DNA from 2 places in the Cryobacterium sp. Hb1 genome. Region 2 is predicted to be linked to the other one. Evidence: predicted binding sites of a transcription regulator. Region 2 holds the regulator's gene; the other holds the start of a gene.
The links. Region 2 encodes HrcA, which represses chaperone genes, less so after heat shock. Its sites were predicted from a motif close to TTNGCACTCGNNNNNNNCGAGTGCNAA; they were not measured.
Positions count from the first base shown of each region.

Region 1: groES (co-chaperone GroES) is a predicted target of HrcA. The motif match lies at 2,819-2,845, and genes of this name have one in related genera.

Region 1 is NZ_SOHI01000008.1:306,488-313,579, reverse strand. It holds gene tsaD (tRNA (adenosine(37)-N6)-threonylcarbamoyltransferase complex transferase subunit TsaD) at 1-450, shown strand, start outside; gene E3T38_RS03320 (DUF4190 domain-containing protein) at 535-996, shown strand; gene E3T38_RS03315 (hypothetical protein) at 1,099-1,500, shown strand; gene E3T38_RS03310 (class I SAM-dependent methyltransferase) at 1,584-2,789, opposite strand; gene groES (co-chaperone GroES) at 2,916-3,212, shown strand; gene rarD (EamA family transporter RarD) at 3,312-4,256, shown strand; gene E3T38_RS03295 (hypothetical protein) at 4,343-5,074, shown strand; gene E3T38_RS03290 (ABC transporter substrate-binding protein) at 5,200-6,504, shown strand; gene E3T38_RS03285 (MFS transporter) at 6,638-7,092, opposite strand, start outside.
Region 2 is NZ_SOHI01000032.1:47,989-55,080, forward strand. It holds gene E3T38_RS14125 (PhoH family protein) at 1-296, opposite strand, end outside; gene E3T38_RS14130 (HIT domain-containing protein) at 283-660, opposite strand; gene E3T38_RS14135 (16S rRNA (uracil(1498)-N(3))-methyltransferase) at 680-1,420, opposite strand; gene dnaJ (molecular chaperone DnaJ) at 1,422-2,528, opposite strand; gene hrcA (heat-inducible transcriptional repressor HrcA) at 2,608-3,627, opposite strand; gene E3T38_RS14150 (DUF4870 domain-containing protein) at 4,091-4,498, shown strand; gene hemW (radical SAM family heme chaperone HemW) at 4,495-5,718, opposite strand; gene E3T38_RS14160 (DUF1990 family protein) at 5,769-6,419, opposite strand; gene lepA (translation elongation factor 4) at 6,425-7,092, opposite strand, start outside.

The sequences.
Region 1 (7,092 bases), on a different contig from region 2:
CGCTTTCCGCGCGGTCTCAGCCAGCCCAAGGACATGGCCGCGCACCGCTACGATTTCTCCTTTTCGGGGCTGAAAACCTCGGTCGCCCGCTTCGTGGAACAGCGTCAGGATGCCGGCGAACCGGTGCCCACGGCCGACGTTGCGGCGAGTTTTCGCGAGGCGGTCGTCGACATTCTGCTCACCAAGGCTCTCGCGGCCTGCGCCGACTACGGCGTGCCGCGGCTGCTGCTCGGCGGCGGTGTCATCGCTAACCAGCGGCTGCGCCAAGTAGCCACCGAAAGAACGGATGCCGCCGGCATCGCCTTGCGCATCCCGCCCCTCTCTCTGTGCACCGACAACGGCGCCATGATTGCAGCCCTGGGCGCGCAGCTCATCATGGCTGGACGCGAACCTTCAACGCTGGAATTCGGCGCCGACTCTACCCTGCCGGTCGACCAGATTCAGGTCTGATCTGCCCCGGAAGTCACCGACTCGCAGGCTCACGCGATATTCTGGTCGAGCGACCCTGAACTTTTAGCACAGAGGAGACCGCAGATGTCTGATCCCACCCAGCCCCCCGCCAATCCGGAGAACAGTGACCCGACGCGCTCTAGGACGACCGGTCCCAGCGCACCCCCCGCTTACGAAACTCCGTCCGCTCCGGCCTATCCGGCGGCACCAAGTTACCAGGCAACGGGAGGTCAGGAAGCGCCGGGATACGGTCAGCCGCCGGCCTACGGCCAGAATCCGTACGGCCAACAGAACCCGCAGGACAAGTACAACGTTCTGTCGATCATCTCGCTCGTTACCTCGATCCTCCTCGTCTCGGTCGTCGGTATCGTCACCGGCCACATCGCCCTGAGCCAGATCAAGAAAACCGGCGAAAAGGGACGCGGGCTCGCTCTCTGGGGAACCATCCTCGGCTACGTCGGACTGCTCGGCGGCACCATTTTCACCATTATCACGATCGCTTTCGTGATTGCCGCAGCCTCCACGGGCGCGGGCTATTACAGATAACGACGCAGCATTGGCCCCGTGCGGGGCCGCTCGGCACGTTTCGACCGACTACGGGTTGATCCCAGCGTTCCGTTGCTCGCGGTTCGCGGCCAGAGGACACCCATGACGACACACCACCAGCACGATGACGCCTCGGCGCAGCTGGGCTACACGCGTGCTCCCGCGCCGCCGGGCAGCCAGCTCGACTGGGCGTCCACCGTGACCGCTCCCACCGAGTTCGTGCCGTACATCTACACTGAGGCGGAGGTAGAGCGCATCACCGGCCGCCGCCGGCTCTCGATCGCCGCCGTGGGTTGTGGCCTGGCCGGGCTCGGCTTGGGAGTGATCGGTGTGTTCGGTCTGCCGCCAGCGCTCATCGCGATCACCCTCGCGCTGATCGCGCGCATCACCGAGAACCGGGCGCGTACTCTCTGGCTCAGTGGTCTTGTGAGCGGTCTCGTTGGCGTTCTACTCGCGGCCGGCTGGGTGGTCTTTATCAGTCAGACCGTGCTGCCCCTGCTCTAGGGCGGTCCGTACCGAACTTTGGAAATTCGCTCGACAACGCGTACCCGCCGAGAATTTTCGCAGTTGGGCAGCAAGCTCGCCAGCTAGCGCACACGTTCCACGAGCAGCGCAACGCGCTGCCCGGCCGCGCGCGTCAGAATCAAGGTCGCTGACTCGGGCCCCTTGAGCTTGAGTCGGGTGCGCAACGTCGCCGGATCCACGTCGACGCCGCGTTTTTTGATTTCGAGGGTGCCGATCCGTCGCTGAAGCAACGCCAACCGCAGCTTCTTTTCGTCGAAGGGCAGAGTCTCGAGCACCCGGAACGCGCTCGCGAACGGTGTTGGAGTGAGCTTGTCGTTGGTCAGGTAGGCGATGCCCTCGCTCAACATATGCGCGTCCAGCGAGCGGGCTAGATCACCGATCAGGCGCGCCCGAATCACCGCGCCATCGGGTTCATATACGTAATTTCCCAGGCTGCCCGCTTCGACGTCTGCACTGTCTTCGGGGGCAGTCAGTTCGTGCGTGCCGTCGGGAGCCAAGAGCAGAGCCGATCGACGGATGCCGGTGCGCGCGAGTGCGCCAAACCACAGCCCCATTTCCACCAGCTGGCCATCCACCGACACCCACTGGGCCTCGGCGTCGACAGGAATCCGGTCGCGGTCGTGACCGGGGCCGAGCTTCATCCCGAGCGGCAAGCGGGTGGCCAGCAGGTACGCGAAGTCGAGTGAGGGGGAGTAGTCCTCGGAGCGGGTCAGCCGCGTCGTGTTGCTGTGTCCACTCGTGCGGCGGGCTGGGTCGAGCCAGACCGCGTCGAAGTCGCCCAGGTCGAACGTCTCCGCGTCGGCCTGCAGGGCAGAAGCGTTGGGAAACGGTGCAAGGTTGAAGCTCGCGACGGTCGCCGTGACCTCGTCGGCGTCGATGGCGACGACCGAAACGTCCAGGGCGGCGAGTGCCATAGCGTCGCCGCCGATGCCGCAGCCGAGGTCGGCGACCCGCGGCGGGCGGCCAAGGGCTGTGCCGAGCCCGGCGAACCGACCGGCGTGCAGCGCGGCGACTCGCAATCGTGTCGCTTGCTCCAGGCCAGCCTCCGTGAACAGCATCCGCTCGGCGAATTCACCGAACTTGACGGTGGCCTTCGCCCGAAGCCGGGACTGGTTGAGCACGGCCGACACGACGTCGGATGGGTGTCCGGCCTTGCGCAGATCGCTCACAAGCTTCAGCACGTCGCCATGGCTGTCATACGGCGGCAGGGAGTCCAGCAGTCGCAAACTCGCGGGGGAAAGCAGCTCAACGAGTTCGGTTCGATCCATGCTGCAACGTTAGCAAAATGACCCCCCATCTGGCACTCACGTTGCGTGAGTGCCAGAACCCCCCTAAACTTCACTTGGCACTCTCGCTGGGAGTCTGCTAACCCAAATCTTAGAAAGAGGTCAACCGTGTCGGTCTCCATCAAGCCGCTCGAGGATCGCATCGTCATCAAGCAGGTCGACGCTGAGCAGACCACCGCATCAGGTCTGGTCATTCCTGACACCGCGAAGGAAAAGCCCCAAGAGGGCGAAGTTGTTGCAGTCGGCCCCGGCCGCATTGACGACAACGGCAACCGCGTCCCCCTCGACATCGCCGTCGGCGACAAGGTGATCTACTCCAAGTACGGCGGAACCGAGGTCAAGTTCGGTGGCGATGACCTGCTGGTTCTCTCCGCTCGCGACGTGCTCGCCGTCGTCGTACGCTAGGTAGTTCTCTTCGCTCCTAGTCTCTAGACTGAAACTCCCGAATAGCATTGCTGTTCGGGAGTTTTTTGTTTGTGCACTTTTGTTCCGCAGGAGAAGACCATGACGGATGCTGCCGCATCGCACCGCACGACAGCCCATTCCACGTACCGTGCCGGCCTTGTCTTCGGTGGTCTCTCCTATGCCCTCTGGGGTGCGCTGCCGCTCTATTTTCTGCTACTCGCGCCCTCCGGCGCGTTTGAAATCGTGGCCTGGCGGGTGCTGTTCTCGCTCGTCTTCTGCGCTCTGATCATCACGGTCACCCGCACCTGGACGGTGCTCGGGCGGGCCCTGCGGCAGCGGCGCCTGGTGTGGACCATGGGCCTGGCCGGGGTGTTCATTTTCATCAACTGGCAGACCTACGTGATCGCCGCGACCACCGGCCACGTCGTCGAAGCGGCCTTGGGCTACTTCATCAATCCGATCGTTACCGTGTTACTCGGCGTCTTCGTGCTGCGGGAAAATTTGCGCCGGCTGCAGTGGGTGGCCATCGTGGTCAGCTGTGTCGCCGTCGTCGTTCTCGCCGTCGGATACGGTTCCCTGCCGTGGATCTCGCTCATTCTCGCATTTTCCTTCGGGCTGTACGGTCTGATCAAAAAGCGCGTCGGTCCGAGTGTGGATGCCGTCACCGGCCTCACCCTGGAGACCGCGTGGCTGGCCCCGGTCGCCGTCGTGCAGCTCGTTGTCGTCTCGGGACTCTCCGGAATCACCTTCGGCACGGTGTCGCCCTGGCACACGGCGAGCCTGCTCGCGGCCGGGATCATCACCGCGGTGCCGCTGCTGCTGTTCGCCGCGGCCGCTCGGCGGCTGCCGTTGACCGTGCTCGGGCTCATTCAATTCGTGGCGCCGGTGCTCCAGTTCCTCGTGGGCGTGTTCATTCTGAACGAGGAAATGCCCTTCGAACGCTGGGTCGGCTTCGGACTGGTCTGGGTGGCCCTGATCATTTTGACGGTTGACATGGTGGCTTCCGGTCGCAGTCCCCGGCGCAGCATCCGTGAAGTCGCCTAGCTCCAAAGAACGGGCCGACCAGTCGATACGTTGAACCGTCAGCTCGCACGTTTCAGCCCACTTCAGTTCAGTACTTGAGGATTCACATGCCCCATCGCCCCATGATCGCGGTAGTTTTTCTGCTCGCCCTGGCCCTCACTGGCTGTCGTGGTGCGCCGACGTCCACGTCGACCACGATCCCAACTCCGGTCGCTAGCAGCAGCACCAGCAGCAGCACCAGCACCAGCCCGACCGGCGACGGCACGCTGAGCATCGGCACGCTGTTTCCCATGACCGGTGATAATGCTGCGAGCGGCGCGGCCCAGGTAGCCGGCACCGAAATCGCCGTGCGCGATATCCTCGCCGACCAGACCACTCCCACCCACCCCGTGCAGCTCATTCACCGCAACTCCGACGGCGACCTCGCCGCCGCCTACGCCGACCTCGCGGCGCGCGGCGTCGACCTGGTGCTGTGGGATGCAACGACAGCGCTGCCAGCGGATGTTGACAGTTTTGCTGGCAACACGGCCATCGTGGCCCTCATCGACTTTGCCAACGGGGGAACCCCGCTTGCCGCTGACGAGGAGTTCACTGCCCGGCTGGAGACCGCCGACCCAGGGCTGACGGCCACGGCTGGCGGCTCGGAAGCCTATGACGGGGTCATCACGGCAGCCCTAGCCGCGGTCATCACCGCGGACGATGGTGGTGCCTCGCTCGAAGCGGGCTGGCCCCGGGTGGTTTCGGGAACCGCCGTGTGCGCATCCTGGGGAGAGTGTGTTTTTGCCCTGACGCAGAACCAGATCATCGATTATCAAGGGATGACCGGCCGCCGTTCGTAACGATTTGGTCGCTTTACCAAGTTCTCCTATAAAGGGGTAGGTTTCCGGGCCATTGATTGCCTACTCTGACACCACGGCAGTCAATCGGCTGACCAGTCTTACCCCTTTATCAATCAAGGAGCAACATGAGCGTTTTCGCGAAGGCCTCGGCCTCCCGCTCAGTTCATACCCTCGTTACCGGTGTCGCCCTCATCGGCGTGAGCGCCCTCTTGCTCACCGGCTGCAGCAATGGTGCTGCTACGGCGCCCGCAGAATCAGCAGCTCCCACTGCGGATTCTGCTGCAGACTTCCAGCCGGTCCAGGCTGGTGATCGTGATCTTTCCCTGAAGATCGGCACTATCCTCCCGCAGAGTGGTGGACTGGCCTTCCTCGGCCCGCCCGAAGAAGCGGGCGTTCAGCTCGCTATCAACGACATCAACGAGGCTGGCCTCGGCATCAACATCGATGCGATCTTCCGCGACTCGGGCGACACCACGACCGACACCGCCACCGTCTCCGTGACCGACCTGTTGTCGCAGGACGTCTCGGCCATCGTTGGTGCAGCCTCATCGGGTGTGTCCAAGACCGTGATCGACCAGATCACCGGTGCCGGTGTCGTGCAGTTCTCCCCGGCCAACACCTCGGACGCGTTCACCACGTACGCCGATAACGGTCTGTACTGGCGTACGGCGCCCTCCGATGTGCTGCAGGGTGAAGTGCTGGGCAACCTGATTGCTGAAGACGGAAACGCCACCCTTGGCCTGATCGTGCTAAACGATGCGTACGGAACCGGTCTGGCCAAGTACGTCAGTGATGCATTCACCGCCGGCGGCGGCGAGGTCGTCGCGACGGCGTTGTTCAACGAGGGCGACCCGAACTTCACCGCTCAGATCGCCGAGGTCACGGCTCAGGATCCCGACGCGATTGCCCTGATCACGTTCGACCAGGCCAAGGTCATCGTTCCCGACCTGGTCGCCACGGGCTTCGCGGGCGACAAGCTGTACCTCGTCGACGGAAACGTCTCCGACTACAGCGCCGACTTCGCGTCCGGCCTCATCGAAGGTGCCCAAGGGACGTTGCCGGGCCTGGATACCGCATCGCTCGGTGACTTCACCAAGCGCCTGCTCGAAATCGACCCGAAGCTAACCGACTTCAGCTATGCCGCCGAGTCGTATGACGCCGTCGTTCTGATTGCCCTGGCCGCCTACGCGGGCCAGGACGTGTCGGGCAAGTCGATTGCGAGCTATCTGCGTCAGGTCTCCGGCGGAACCGGCGATGGCACCAAGGTCACCGACTTCAAGACCGCTGCTGCAGCGCTCAAGGCCGGTGAGCAAGTCGACTATGACGGCTTCTCTGGTCCGATCACGTTTGATGAGAACGGCGACCCCACCGGTGCAACCATCGGCATCTACAAGTTCGATGCAGAAAACAAGTACTCCCGTACCAACTAGCTCGACTGCCTGACCTGAAGGGCCCCGGGTTCTGCCGGGGCCCTTCTCCATGCGTGCGGGCGTCACCATGCCAGTACAAGACATCTGCCAATATTTCTGCCAAACACCCTCGCCAGGCTCTAAGTAACAGGCCCTAGACCGGTTCCCCCGACGTCCGGGTCACGGTGACGTTCTCGCCGGCCGCTTGCTCTTCGCGCTGCTCGTGGTGCGGCGCCGTTCCGGAGAGCCGCAGCGTCGCCAGGAAGCCGAGCACGAGAAACCCGGCCGCAGCGAAGGCCGAGTACCGGGTGCCGTCGCTGAAGGCCTCCCGCGCGGCATCCGCCACAGCCGGGCTCTGCGCCTCGAGAGCCGGGATTGCGGAGCCGGCGCTGTTCACGACCGCGTCGACGATCTGCGTCTGGGTCTGGGCCGGCAAGCCCGGCACGGAGGACAACTTCGCATCGAGAGAGGCGCCGACCGCGGTGAACAGCACCGTGCCGAGCACCGCGATTCCGAGCGCGGACCCGATCTGCCGGGCGGTGCTGGAGGTGCCGGAGCCCTGGCCGCTCTGCGACACAGGGACGTCCTTGAGCACCACGCCGGTCAGCT
Region 2 (7,092 bases):
GCTGACGTGGCGACCTCGGTCTCGCCGAGATCATGGCCAGTGCGCAGTGCCAGCTGCAGTTCCTCGATCAGCCGACGCACTGCCGCCACCTCGCCAGCCGTGCCGCTCAGGGTGACCTCGTTGCCGCGCACGTGCACGTCCACCTTGGGGTGGGCAGTCTCGATGATACTCAGATAGCGATCTTCGGGCCCGAGCAGGCGCACCATGGCAACGCCATCGATGGTGAAGCGCAACTCGGTGGTGTCACTGGCGGCGGAGTAGCCGGAATTCGCGTTGTGAGGCTCAGAGGGCGCCAAGCGAGTCCTCCCCTAGGGATTCGGTCGGTTCCTGACTGCCCAGCACATGGGCGTGTACGTGGAACACGGTCTGGCCGGCGGCCGCCCCGGTGTTGAAGACGAGGCGGAACTGCCCGTTGGTTCGTTCGGCAGCGATGCGCTCGGCTACCGAGACGAGTTCGGCCAGAAGCACCGGGTTGCCTGCGGCCAGTTCGACGACGTTCTGATACTGCGGGTCTTTGGTGGTGATGACAACGTGCACCGGAGCTTTCGGAGCAATGTCGAGGAACGCGATGATGTGTTCGGTCTCGGCGACGATCGTCGCTGGAATCTCACGCGCGATGATGCGGCTGAAAATGGTCGGTTCGAAACCGGAATAAGACATGCCTCTATCTTAAGCGGCGCTACCAGCGGCCGAAGGTCGCATTGAGGATTGCGAGGGCAGCGGGACCGGCAGTCGACGTGCGAAGCACGGTGTCACCGAGGCGTACCTGGGTCGCGCCGGCTTGTTCCAGCAGGAGCAGCTCGGCCGGGGATATTCCACCCTCGGGCCCAACAACGAGCAGAATGTCGCGGTCGTCGGTGGGCGCGGCCACCTCGGTGAGGCGACCGCTCGCAGTCGGCTCGAGCAGCAGCATCCGTGTGGTGGCGGCGAGCACGGCCAGTTGTTTGGTGCTGGCGAGCGGTGCGACCTCTGGCAACCAAGCCCGAATGGACTGTTTGCTGGCCTCGCGCACAATGCTGATCCAGCGTTCGTGGCCTTTGGCTATCTTCGGGCCCTCCCATTTGGTGATGGAACGTGATGCGGTCCAGGGAATGACGCCGTCGACACCGAGTTCGGTGGCGGCTTGAACGGCAAGCTCGTCCCGATCACCCTTGGCGAGGGCCTGTACCAAACGGATGCGCGGCGTCGCCGCCGCAGTCTCGCTCGCGTCATCCACGCGCAGGGTCAACGCCGTAGCCTCCGCTGTCAGCACCGTACCCTGCACCAGCAACCCGGCTCCATTGCCTAAGCGCAGCCGGTCTCCGGGACGAACCCGGCTGACCGTGACCGCGTGCCGTGCCTCGGCGCCATCAACGGAAACGACCTCCCCCGGGCGACACTGCGCCGCCCGGAGCGTTTCCTGCAGATAGAAATGTGCCACGTCAGCCGAGGAACCGGTCGCGCAGCTTCGCGAACAAGCCCTGCTGGTACTGGCTCAGGGTGGGCGCTGGCGCTGCATAGCGGGCAGCGAATTGCTCGATCAGGTCGCGTTCCTTGTGGTCGAGCTTGGTGGGCGTAAGCACGTGGATGCCGATCTTCAGGTCGCCTCGCCCGCTGCCTCGCAGCTTGGTGATACCACGGTCCTTGATCGTGAGCACTTCTGAGCTTTGCGAACCAGCGCGAATCTCCACCTCGATATCACCGTCGAGAGCCTTCACGGTGACGTTGGTGCCGAGAATCGCACTCGTCATCGACACGTCGAGCGAGCACATGAGGTCGTCGCCGTCGCGACTGAACACGTCGTGGTGGCGCACCTTCATCTCGAGGTAGAGGTCACCGTTCGGGCCGGCGGCCGGACCGGCCTCTCCGCTGCCGGGCATCTGCAAGCGCAGGCCGGTGTCGACTCCGGCCGGAATATCCACCGGAACCGTGCGTCGGGCGCGCACGCGGCCCTGCCCGGAACAGGTCATGCACGGCGTCGCGATGATAGTGCCGTAACCGCGGCAGGAGCCGCACGGGCTCGACGTCATCACGTTGCCGAGCAGAGACCGAACGGCGCGCTGGATGCTGCCGGTCCCGTGGCAGATGTCGCAGGTGATCGGTGATGTACCGGGGGCGCAGCAGGAGCCCTTGCAGGTGTCGCAAACGATCGCGGTGTCGACCTCAAGGTCGCGGTGCGTGCCGAAGATGACCTCATCGAGGTCGAGTTCAACCCGGATGAGAGCGTCTTGGCCGCGTTCGCGGCGGGACCGCGGACCGCGGCTGTTGCCGCCTCCCCCACCGAAGAAGGTCTCGAAGATGTCGCCGAAGTTGCCAAAGTTCTGGCCGTCGAACCCGCCGTTCTGACCGCCACCCTGGTCGTATTTCTGACGCTGTTTCGCGTCGCTCAGCACGTCATAGGCATGGGTGATGCTTTTGAACCGTTCCGACGCTTCAGCGCCGGGATTCACGTCGGGGTGCAGTTCACGGGCAAGGCGGCGGTAGGCCTTTTTGATTTGGTCGGTGGTTGCGTCGCGGTCAACGCCGAGAGCTTCGTAGTGGTCAGCCAAAGGTGGCTCTCCTTGAGTTTTTTATGATTATGATTCTGGTTCTGGTGATGTGGTCTCTGCCGCCGAGGCGGCAACAGCTTTAGGTCTCGCCGAGCAGGCGGGAGAGGTAGCGAGCGACGGCGCGCACCGCCGCCATGTTATTGGAGTAATCCATGCGCGTGGGACCAAGCACGCCCAGGCGGGCGAGGTTGCCGTTCGCGCTGTAGCCGCTGGTCAACACGCTTGCCTCGGGCAGGCCGAACGCCGCGTTCTCCCGGCCAATGCTCACCGAAACTCCGTGTTGGTCGGTCTCCATTTCGCCGAACAGCCGCAGCAGCACCACCTGCTCTTCGATGGCTTCGAGCACCGGGTAGATGCTGCCGGAGAAATCTTCCTCGGTGCGCACAAGGTTCGCTGCCCCGGCCATGACCAGTTTATCCTGGCGGTTGGCGCCGATTTGGTCGGCGAGGGTGCTCGTGATGAGGTCGATGAGCGGTTGCAACATCGGCGCGCCCGGCCACACGCTCGCGGCGAGGGCGGCTCTGGCCTCGGCCATGCCGAGTCCAACGACAGCAACATTGAGTCGGGCGCGCACCTCGACGAGGGTCTGCTCATCGAGCGCCCACGGCAGATCGATCACGCGCTGTTCCACCCCGCCAGAATCCGTGATCAGCACCGACAGGATGCGCGTCTCGGTCAGCGGCACGAACTCGATGTGCCGTACCTTGGCGCGAGACACAGAGGGATACTGCACGAGCGCGACCTGATGAGTGAGCTGGGAGAGCAGTCGTACACTGCGCACGAGCACTTCGTCAAGGTCGGCGGCGTGACCCAGAAAGGTTTCAATGGCTTGACGTTGCGCCGGCGTGAGTGGCCGCAGATCAGCGAGGTGGTCGACGAAAACTCGGTAGCCCTTATCGGTGGGGATGCGCCCCGACGAGGTGTGCGGCGCCGCGATCAGGTCTTCTTCTTCGAGGAGGGCCATGTCGTTACGAATGGTCGCAGCGGAGACGCCGAAGGCGTGCCGATCAACGATGGATTTGGAGCCGACGGGTTCACGAGAGGCAACGTAGTCCTGCACGATGACGCGCAACACATCGAGGCCACGGTCGGAAACCATTGCGCCCACCTTCCTGATTCGTGAGGTCCAGCTTGAGTTCTGCGGATGCCGCTTACCGCGCGCTCTGAGGGTCACACGGGAAGGTACGTTTGCCAGCACATCGTTGGCACTCGCATCCACTGACTGCTAATCATATCGCGGCTGCCTGAACAGACCCATTGCCAGCAGTTCGAAGCGAGGGTTTAATTACGCGTATTCTGCCCAACACGTATGGTGAAGGGGACGATCATGAGCGATCCACAGTCACAATCTTTGAACGGCCCAAACAATCGTGAACCGAAGGTCGAAAAAGCCGCGGGACGGCCGAAACTACCGATATCCGTGGTCGATTCCGGTCAGTTCCCCACTGGCACGGTTAGTCTGGAGGGGGCAGGCGTGGCCACTGCACGACTGTATGAGTGGCTCCGGCGACTAAGCGTCGGAAGCGCCACGACCAGTTCAACTTACTCGAACAGGAGACCACATGTCCGAGAACGATCCGCGCACGAATCCCTATGAATCCACCCCGCCGCAAAATCCCTACTCGCAAAATATCCCTCGCCGGCCGATGAGCCCGGCGGACGAGAAGATGTGGGCGACTTTGATTCACGTCGGCGGCATTCTGCTCGTTTTTCTACCCAGCCTTATCGGTTACCTCATGCTGCGCGATCGTGGTCCGTTCATTCGCGCGCACAGCGCAACGGCGTTGAATTTTCAGATCACCCTGACGATCGTCTATGTGGTCGCAACCGCGTTGACGAGCATCCTGATCGGATACCTGATATTGCCGGTCGCCTTCGCCCTCGGCATCATTTTCTCGATCCTGGCCGCGCTGGCAGCCAATCGCGGCCAGGGCTACGCCTACCCGCTCACCATCAAATTCTTCAGCTAATCGCTGAGGCGCCGCACCACGGCGTCAGCCAGGAGTCGCCCGCGTAGGGTCAGTTCTACTGTTCCGGCAAGGGCGGCTCTGGCATTGATGAGTTCATCGGCGATCAAACCGGCGACCTCGACGCGCCCCGCCGCCGACAGCGATGCGACCGGGATTCCGGAGCGGATCCGGCTCTGCAAGAGGATGCGTTCGAGCTCACGGGTCGGCGCGTCGAGCGTCTCTCGGCCAGCGGCCGGTGACAGGCCGCCCCGCATCCGTTCGGAATAGGCCGCCGGATGCTTGACGTTCCACCAGCGCACACCGCCGACGTGGCTGTGGGCGCCGGGGCCGACGCCCCACCAGTCCTGGCCGGTCCAGTAGGCGAGGTTGTGCCGGGATCTGTGGGCGTCGCTCGTTGCCCAGTTGCTGACCTCGTACCAGTCGTACCCGGCGGCGGCGAGAAGTTCGTCGGCCAACTCGTAGAAGTCAGCCTGCTGGTCGTCGTCGGTCGGAGCGATCTCTCCGCGGCGAATCTGCCGGGCGAGCTTGGTACCGTCTTCGACGATGAGCGAATAGGCGCTCACGTGGTCGGGATGCAAACTGAGCGCCTGTTCGAGACTCGTGCGCCAATTCGCGAGGGACTCCCCCGGCGTGCCGTAGATCAGGTCGAGGCTCACGTCGAGCCCGGCGGCGCGGGCCCACTCCACGACGAGCGGCACCCGCTCGGGGTCGTGGGTGCGCTCCAGTGTGGCGAGCACGTGCGGCACGGCAGACTGCATGCCGAACGACACGCGCGTGAAGCCGGCATCAGCGAGGGCACCGAGGTAGGCGGCGTCGACCGAGTCTGGGTTGGCTTCGGTGGTGACCTCGGCGCCGTCTGCCAGGCCCCACTGCTCGCGCACCGCAGCGAGCATGCGGGTCAGGTCGGTCACCGGCAGTAGAGTCGGCGTGCCTCCCCCAAAGAACACCGTGGCGACTTCGCGTGCCGGCACGCCCGACGCGGTGAGGATGCGGGCGGCCGCATCGACCTCGAGCACGGCCTGGCTGGCATAGTCGCTTTGTTTGACGCCGCGCAGTTCGGTCGCCGTGTAGGTATTGAAGTCGCAATAGCCGCAGCGCACCCGGCAGAACGGCACGTGCAGGTACACACCGAAATCGCGTTCGGCCGCACTGACGGCCGCAGACGCGGGAAGGAGTCCGTCGGCGGGTGCTGGGTCGCCGACGGGGTGGGGTCCGGCCATGGGTAAAGCTCCAGTACGTTTGTTATTTGTTGCGCGTTATTTGATGCGCGTTATTTGATCGCGCCGACGGGATGCAGGGCCCGCAGGTATAGCTTGGTGAATTTCGCCTGCTGAAAGCGAAGCACCGGCCAGGCCAGGCGGTAGTACCAGGTGCTGGCCCGCGAGAAGGAGCGGATGGTCAGCCAGACCGAGTCGTCGTCCCGGTGTTCGACGATGAAGGATTCCTCGCCGCTCTCGGGGTGACCGGTCAGAGTTCCGTACGCGAACCCGATGCGGGCGGCCTCGTCGATAACGTAGACCACGCGCACCGGCGCGGTCACGGCGAAGAACCAGACCTTCATTTTCAACGTCGCGGTCATACCGTTGGCGATATATGGCGTGCCGTCGTCTGCGAAAGTCGCTTCATTGACCGGATGCTGCTGCCCGGCTGCCGGGGTGCCGTCGGCTTGAAAGGTGACCGGGGTGTACTGCACGCCGGTACCGTTCTCAAGATCGGTCACCTCCATGCCGCTGCCGCGCTGGATTCCCCACGTCATCAGCAACTTGGTCGCGGCTCCGAACCGTTCGTGGGAACTGCCCAGCTTCACGCTCTGTTCCATCGGGCGGTAACCCTTGGGCGGATAGCTCATCAGGTCGGGCGCCAGCGTGCCGCCGATGGCAGCGTAGCTGACGGCGGCGTCGGTGAAAGTAGCCCTGCGCATCTGTTTTACTTCTTATCTTTCGTCTCAATGTCCCCCGACAGTGCCGCGATGAACGCTTCCTGGGGAACTTCGACCCGGCCGACCATCTTCATGCGCTTCTTGCCCTCTTTCTGCTTCTCCAGCAGTTTGCGCTTGCGCGAGATATCACCGCCATAGCACTTGGCGAGCACGTCTTTACGCATCGCCGAAATGCTCTCGCGGGCGATGATGTGGGCGCCGATCGCGGCCTGGATGGGCACCTCGAACTGCTGGCGCGGAATAAGTTTGCGCAGGCGCCCGGTCATGAGAGCGCCGTAGGCATAGGCCTTGTCCCGGTGAACGATGGCAGAAAATGCGTCAACCTGCTCGCCCTGCAGCAGGATGTCGACCTTGACGAGGTCGGCTTCCTGCTCGCCGGAGGGCTCGTAGTCGAGTGAGGCGTAGCCGGCGGTGCGGCCCTTGAGCATGTCGAAGAAGTCGAACACGATCTCACCCAGCGGCATCGTGTAGCGAATCTCGACGCGGTCTTCGCCAAGGTATTCCATACCGAGAAGCGTGCCGCGGCGGCTCTGGCACAGCTCCATAATGACGCCGACATAGTCTTTGGGCGCGAGGATGGCGGCCTTGACCATGGGTTCGAGCACCTTGGCGATCTTTCCGGTGGGGTATTCGCTCGGGTTGGTCACCGTGACGG